DNA from 3 places in the Pseudomonas sp. 9Ag genome. Region 1 is predicted to be linked to each of the others. Evidence: predicted binding sites of a transcription regulator. Region 1 holds the regulator's gene; each other region holds the start of a gene.
What was found. The regulator FliA, encoded in region 1, starts transcription of late flagellar genes. The targets are predictions, from matches to a motif close to CTAAAGTTTNNNNNNNNNNNGCCGNTAA.
Positions count from the first base shown of each region.

Region 2: motA (flagellar motor stator protein MotA) is a predicted target of FliA. The motif match lies at 1,485-1,512, and genes of this name have one in related genera.
Region 3: flgM (flagellar biosynthesis anti-sigma factor FlgM) is a predicted target of FliA. The motif match lies at 1,162-1,189, and genes of this name have one in related genera.

Region 1 covers NZ_LR733836.1:2,226,816-2,229,077, forward strand. Annotated here, with positions in the region: gene ALTERO38_RS09875 (protein phosphatase CheZ) at 1-227, opposite strand, end outside; gene ALTERO38_RS09880 (chemotaxis response regulator CheY) at 251-625, opposite strand; gene fliA (RNA polymerase sigma factor FliA) at 742-1,467, opposite strand; gene fleN (flagellar synthesis regulator FleN) at 1,482-2,262, opposite strand, start outside.
Region 2 covers NZ_LR733836.1:368,591-370,852, reverse strand. Annotated here, with positions in the region: gene motB (flagellar motor protein MotB) at 1-515, opposite strand, end outside; gene motA (flagellar motor stator protein MotA) at 524-1,375, opposite strand; gene ALTERO38_RS01560 (HDOD domain-containing protein) at 1,546-2,262, shown strand, end outside.
Region 3 covers NZ_LR733836.1:4,200,051-4,202,312, forward strand. Annotated here, with positions in the region: gene fliD (flagellar filament capping protein FliD) at 1-42, opposite strand, end outside; gene flgN (flagellar protein FlgN) at 417-857, opposite strand; gene flgM (flagellar biosynthesis anti-sigma factor FlgM) at 854-1,129, opposite strand; gene ALTERO38_RS19260 (flagellar FliJ family protein) at 1,262-1,687, opposite strand; gene fliI (flagellar protein export ATPase FliI) at 1,684-2,262, opposite strand, start outside.

The sequences.
Region 1 (2,262 bases):
CCCCCCGTCGCACAGGTGTCCATTTCGAGCTTGACGATGGCGTTGTGCAGCTCACGCGTGAGCTTGCCGACTTCCTGGTACAGCCCCAGGTTGCGCGCCTGATTGAGCTCGTTAAACATCTGCGTCGCTTCTTCGAAGCGGCCTTGCTGCAGACTTTCAATCAATTGGGGTGCATGAGCCCTCAGAGTCGCTTCGAACTCTGCCAGGCCTTGGTCTGCTTGCGTCATAGTGCCCTCGCGGCGTTACTGCTTCAGCCGTTGACGCGCTCGAAGATCTTTTCGATCTTTTCTTTGAGCACTTGAGCCGTGAATGGCTTGACCACGTATCCGTTAACGCCAGCCTGCGCGGCCTCGATGATCTGATCGCGCTTCGCCTCGGCGGTCACCATCAACACCGGCAGGTGCTTGAGGCGCTCGTCGGCGCGGACCGCGCGCAGCAGGTCGATGCCGCTCATGCCGGGCATGTTCCAGTCGGTGACGAGAAAATCGAAACTTCCGCTCTTCAGCATTGGCAAAGCAGTAGTGCCATCATCCGCTTCGGCGGTATTGGTAAAGCCCAGATCGCGCAAGAGGTTCTTGATGATCCGTCTCATGGTCGAAAAATCGTCGACGATGAGGATTTTCATGTTCTTGTCCAAGTACACCTCCGTAAACCCGAATCCGAGACCTGCTCACGGTCTGTTTGCGGGCCTCATGAATGAAGCTCGTAAGCGGTCTCTAATGCTTTGTTGCAAACCGGTCGTTAACGCGCGCGCCACTCGCCAAGACGAGCCCGCAGACGTGCCGCGCACTGACTGTGCAACTGGCTCACCCGCGATTCACTGACGCCCAGTACCTGACCGATTTCCTTCAAGTTCAACTCTTCGTCGTAATACAGCGAAAGCACCAACTTTTCACGTTCAGGCAGGTTGCCGATGGCTTCAGCCAACGCCTGTTGAAAACGCTCGTCTTCGAGATCGCGGGACGGTTCCGGATGGGTGCTGGCAGCATCCTCCTCGAACTCCCCATGCTCGCCTTCCTGAAGCAGATCATCGAAGCTGAACAGGCGGCTGCCCAAGGTGTCGCCCAGAATGCCGTAGTACTCATCGAGACTCAATTTAAGTTCGGCCGCAACTTCCTGATCTTTAGCGTCGCGTCCTGTTCTGGCCTCAATTGCCCGAATCGCCTCACTGACCATGCGCGAATTCCGGTGTACCGAACGCGGCGCCCAATCACCCTTGCGCACCTCGTCGAGCATCGCACCGCGTATGCGAATACCTGCGTAAGTCTCGAAGCTCGCACCCTTGCCGGCGTCATATTTCTTTGACGCTTCCAGCAAGCCGATCATCCCAGCCTGCATCAGGTCGTCGACCTGCACGCTCGCCGGCAATCGCGCCAGGAGGTGGTAAGCAATGCGTTTGACCAGCGGCGCGTATTGATCGATGAGTTGGTACTGCGAGTCTTTAGCCTGAGCTTTGCTGTAATACATACCGAATCCAGCCGCTATTGTTCGTTAGGCTCTGCGGCGGGCCTTACCAGGCGCTCCACAAAGAACTCCAGATGACCGCGTGGCGTTGCCGGCAACGGCCAGGTGTCAACTTTCTGCGCGATGGCCTTGAACGCCAGCGAACACTTTGCACGGGGGTAGGCTTCATAAACGGCACGCTGCTTCTGCACGGCCTTGCGCACCGACTCGTCGTACGGAATCGCGCCTACATACTGCAGCGCCACGTCCAGGAAGCGCTCAGTCACCTTGGTCAACTTGGCGAACAGATTGCGGCCTTCCTGCGGCGCATGGGCCATGTTGGCCAGTACCCGGAAGCGGCTGATGCCGTAGTCGCGATTGAGCAATTTGATCAGCGCGTAGGCATCGGTGATCGACGTGGGTTCGTCGGTCACCACCAGCAGCACTTCCTGTGCGGCGCGCACAAAGCTCACCACACCATCACCAATGCCGGCGGCGGTATCGATGATCAGCACATCGATGTCATCGCCGATATCGCTGAACGCTTGGATCAGGCCGGAGTGCTGCAGCGTCGATAGCTGCACCATGCTCTGCGTGCCGGATGCGGCCGGCACGATGCGGATGCCGCCCGGCCCCTGGATCAGCACGTCACGAAGATCGCATTCGCCTGCAATGACATCAGCCAGGGTGCGTTTGGTTGTCAGGCCGAGCAACACATCGACGTTGGCCAGACCGAGGTCGGCGTCGAGCAATACGACCCTACGCCCGAGATCGGCCAGCGCCAAGGACAGATTGACCGACACGTTGGTCTTGCCGACG
Region 2 (2,262 bases), 1.9 Mb from region 1:
ATTGGACGGTTGGCCGCATCCATGATCTGGATACGCAAACCGTCCTGGGTGATTTCAAAGAGGATCTGATCCTTGAAGCGTGTCAGCTCCGGATTTTCGTCAACCTTGTTCTGCAGCTCCTGAAGCAACAGGTCGAGACGTTCACGCTCCAACTGCTCGGCAAAGGTTTCCGCCTGTGCTGCATCCATCGCCGATTCGCTCTGGCCCTGGCTTTGGCTCTGCTGCATGGCAGGGTCGACAACGTCGTTTAGCGTACGGTCCGGCGCAGGCGTTGGCGTACCGCCCAGATCGATCACATGCGGACTGGCGCTTTCGGTGAAGCCAATCGGGTCCTGGAAATAGCCTGAAATCGCACGCTTCTGTTCAGGCGTGGCCGAGGACATCAGCCACATCACCAGAAAGAACGCCATCATGGCGGTCGCAAAGTCGGCGAAAGCAATCTTCCAGGCGCCACCGTGGTGGCCCGCGGCGACCTTCTTGACCCGCTTGACGATGATTGGTTGGGTATTGTCCATGATTGCGCTTAGCTACCACGCATCGCTTGTTCAAGCTCAGCGAAACTTGGACGGTGCGCCGGCAGCAGCACCTTGCGACCAAACTCCACCGCCAGCGTCGGCGGCATGCCGGACGCCGAGGCCACCAGGGTCGCCTTGATGCCCTCGTACAGATTCAGTTCTTCCTTGGCGTCGTGCTCAAGCGCCGCCGCCAGCGGGCCGAAGAAGCCGTAGGACGCCAGAATACCGAGGAAGGTACCTACCAGGGCCGTACCAACTTTCTCACCGATCTCCGCGTTGGTTGCCGAAGCGAGCACCGACATGGTGATCACGATACCCAGTACCGCAGCTACGATCCCCATCGCGGGCAAGCCGTCGGCAATCTTCGCCACGGCGTGAGACGGATGTTCAAGTTCCTCCTTGAGGCCATTGAGTTCCATGTCGAACAGGCCTTCCAGCTCGTGCGGGGCCATGTTTCCCGAGGACATGATGCGCAGGTAATCACAGACGAAGGCCGTCATCCGCTCGTCCTTCAGGATCGCCGGGTACTTGCTGAAAATCGGGCTGGCGGCTGGATCTTCGAGGTCTGCTTCGATGGCCATCATGCCCTCGCGGCGGCTCTTGTTGAGGATCTCGTAGAGCATCCCCAGCACTTCCAGGTAGTACTTGTGCGTAAAGCGATTGCCAAACATCTGCAGCGATTTCTTGAACACGATTTTGGTCGTGCTGCCAGGGTTGGCCTGCAGAAAGCCGCCAAGTGCGGCACCACCGATGATCATTACCTCGAACGGGTGAATGAGTGCGGCGACTTTGCCGCCGGACAGAATGAAACCGCCAAGGACGCTGGCGATTACCACGATGATGCCGATTATTTTTGCCATAGGTAGGTACGTCTAAAACCTGATCTCAGGGCACCTGAAACAAGCCGCGCGATGTCGCACGAGCTCGATTGGGGTCAGGCGGAAGGGCAGATGAAAAGAATTGTTCTGGTTATCGGAACTTTTGCGCCAGACTAAAGGCCATCCCGATGAAATGCTAGTTCGGCGGCGCCATGACTACGACACCACTCCCCCGCACGCTTGAAGCCTGGCTCAAGACGTTGGACGCCGTTGTCCTGCCGGCGGCTGCCGGTCCCTATGCCCGCGTGCAACGGGCCTTGGGCGACAGCAGCCTTTCCATGCGCGAGATTTCAGATCTCATCCAGGAAAGCCCGGTCCTCGCACTTACCGTGATCCGCGAAGCCAACCGCAGCGCGGCATCAACCAGCAAACCGGCCGAGAGCCTTGAGGTTGCGCTGAGCCGCATCGGCTTGAAGCGCGCCGAAGCCCTGTTTGCGAAAGTGCCCGCCGCGCAGCCAACCGATATTCCAGCGCCATTGCGGCAGTTGATGTTGATCAGCAGTCACGCCAGCCAGCAGGCTAACGGGTTGTTCGCTTCACGCCTCGCGCGGCTCTGGCAGGAGATCCACTGGAGCAGTCTGCTGTTTCTATCGCCAGCATGGGCATTGGTCGCCGCACACCCGCAATTGCTGGAAGACTGGGAGCAACGCGTCCTGGTCAAGCGCGAGCCCGCTCGCCAGGTCGAGCAGTCGTTGCTCGGCGTCTCCTTGCTCGAGCTCTGCATTGCCACCGCCGAGCATTGGGGGCTGCCCGGCTGGATTGCCCAAGGCTACCGGCTCCTCAACGAACACCGGCGGATGCTGATCAAGGCACTGCATATCGCCCGCGATAATGAACACCCCTTGCACCAGCAACAAATGCTCGACGCC
Region 3 (2,262 bases), 2.0 Mb from region 1:
CTGCGTCGACATCTGCTGTACGTAATCGGAATTTATAGCCATCACCATCCCCTCTTGTTGTTTCTAGAGCAGATTGCATGCCAGGTCTGAAACGCCCGCGATATGGGCCTTCCAGCAAACGGCATGCAGAAAAAAGGCTTCCGCAACGTGACAGGACCAGGAAACGGGGAAGTGCCGTTTCCGCCTCGACGCGGGCGGAGCATCTGTCTGTAAAGGCGACGTCAACAGTGAGGTAGTTAAAGGCCAAACCGAAAAGGATTAATTCCTTGATGGCGACGATAGGCCTGTCGCGGCAAGGCGCCTCTTACACGCTGTCGTGGTGTGGATCGCAGTGGCGTACGGCTGAAGGGAGCTGTGGCTGAAGCCACTAACGGGAGCTGAGAATCCGCAGAAGCGCGGACGAATGTCTTTGCGCCTCAATAGGCCTGCGGCGAATACAGCCGCGCATCCTGCCCACCGGCGAGCAGCTGCTGAAGAATGTCGTGATGCATGGCGAGCAGCTTGCCGTTGTGCTCGTTGAATTGCTGACATTGCACAGCGAGATCACCGACTTGCCGCCAATGCTGCTGAAGGGAGTCACCGCGCTCACCCGTGCAGCTGGACAGCAGGCGGCGCATGCCAACACCCGAGGTTTCCAGACCGAAAGCCGCGAGCACCTTGCTGCGTCGCTGGGCGCGCGCGGCGATGGCTTCGACACGCACGGTGATCTGCAGGTTGATGCGGTCGATCTCCGGCACGTCGCGCTCGAGCAGACGTCCGTAGAGCGCCTGCATCAGCTCGCGCAAGGCGAGGTAATCGCCGCAATCCTGCTGGAGATCGTCATCGACGACTGCCAGCAGCTTATCGCGCTGGCTCACGCATCGTTTCCGCGGTGGTAGCTGAGCATGCTGCTGGCCAGATCACCCACGTCGGTAGAGATCTCGCCGCGCTGCAGCGCTTGCTTGATGGCCGCCACCCGGTCCAGATCGACCTCGGGCATGGCGCGCAGGGCGTCGTGCATCTGCTCCAGCGGCAGGCTTGTGGCCGGACGCGCAGCAGGCTGGGCCGTGGGGCGCGCACTGGCCGGACGCGCCGAAGCGGTCTCGGTGGGCATTGCAATGGCGGGCTTGAACTGCCGGCTGATTTCCATGATTTCGTTCCAACTCAGTGGTTACTGCCAAACAAGCGACCGCTAAGGCGCAAACCTTAAATGTTTTTTTGCTAGGGCTGACAGGCGGGCCGCCTGACGCCGTTTCCAAGCGCCGTGTTCAGGCACTCCTACTCAGGCGATCTGATTGCGCCACCAGGTCTGCGCGGCCAGACCGTCCTGAATTTTCTGTTCCTGCGCCATGAGCAGCTGCTGCCACTGCTGCATCTTGGCGTCGATCACATGCTCAACCACCTTCTCGCTGCGCATGGCCTGCAGCAGCTCCTGCTGAATACGCACCAGGGCCTGCTCGGCCACGGCCAGTTCGCGCCGCTGCAGCTCGACCATCTTGTACAGCGTGGCCTTGTAGCGCTGCTGATTGTCGCGCTGCAGCGGCGTGCTCATCGGCACGGAGAAGCCGCACAGGCGGCTGAGACCGGTGATGTTGTTGCGATAGCGCTGGCAGAGGTTCTGCTGGTACTGAACCTGCCCGAGCATCTGCTTGACCCGGTTGCCGCGCAGGCTGGCCAGGCGCGTGAGCGTTTCGATCTGCTGCTTCATGGCTTCCTGATGATGCTTTGCAGGATGGTGAGACTGGTTTCCAGCTCCGCCGCCTCGCCCACTTCTTGGCGCAGAAAGCGTTCGATGGTGGGTGCAAGCTGCACGGCGCGGTCGGTCTTGATGTCTGCGCCGGGGCTGTAGCCACCCAGCGGGATCAGCTCCTTGATCTTCTCGTAAGTGCTGTAGAACTCCTTGAGCTGCCGCGCCGCGCCCAGGTGCGGCGGCTGGCCGACCTGACTCATGCATCGGCTGACCGAAGCGCAGATGTCGATGGCCGGGTAATGCCCGGCGTCCGCCAATCGACGCGACAACACGATGTGGCCATCGAGAATTGCACGCGCGCAATCGACGATCGGGTCCTGCTGGTCGTCGCCTTCGGCGAGAACGGTGTACAGCGCACTGAGGCTGCCGTTGTCGTTGGCACCATTGCCGGCGCTTTCGACCAACTCCGGCAGCATGCCGAACACAGACGGCGGATAGCCCTTGGTCGCTGGCGGCTCGCCGAGGGCCAGGGCAATTTCTCGCTGGGCCATGGCGTAGCGGGTCAGCGAATCGACCAGCAACAACACATCGTT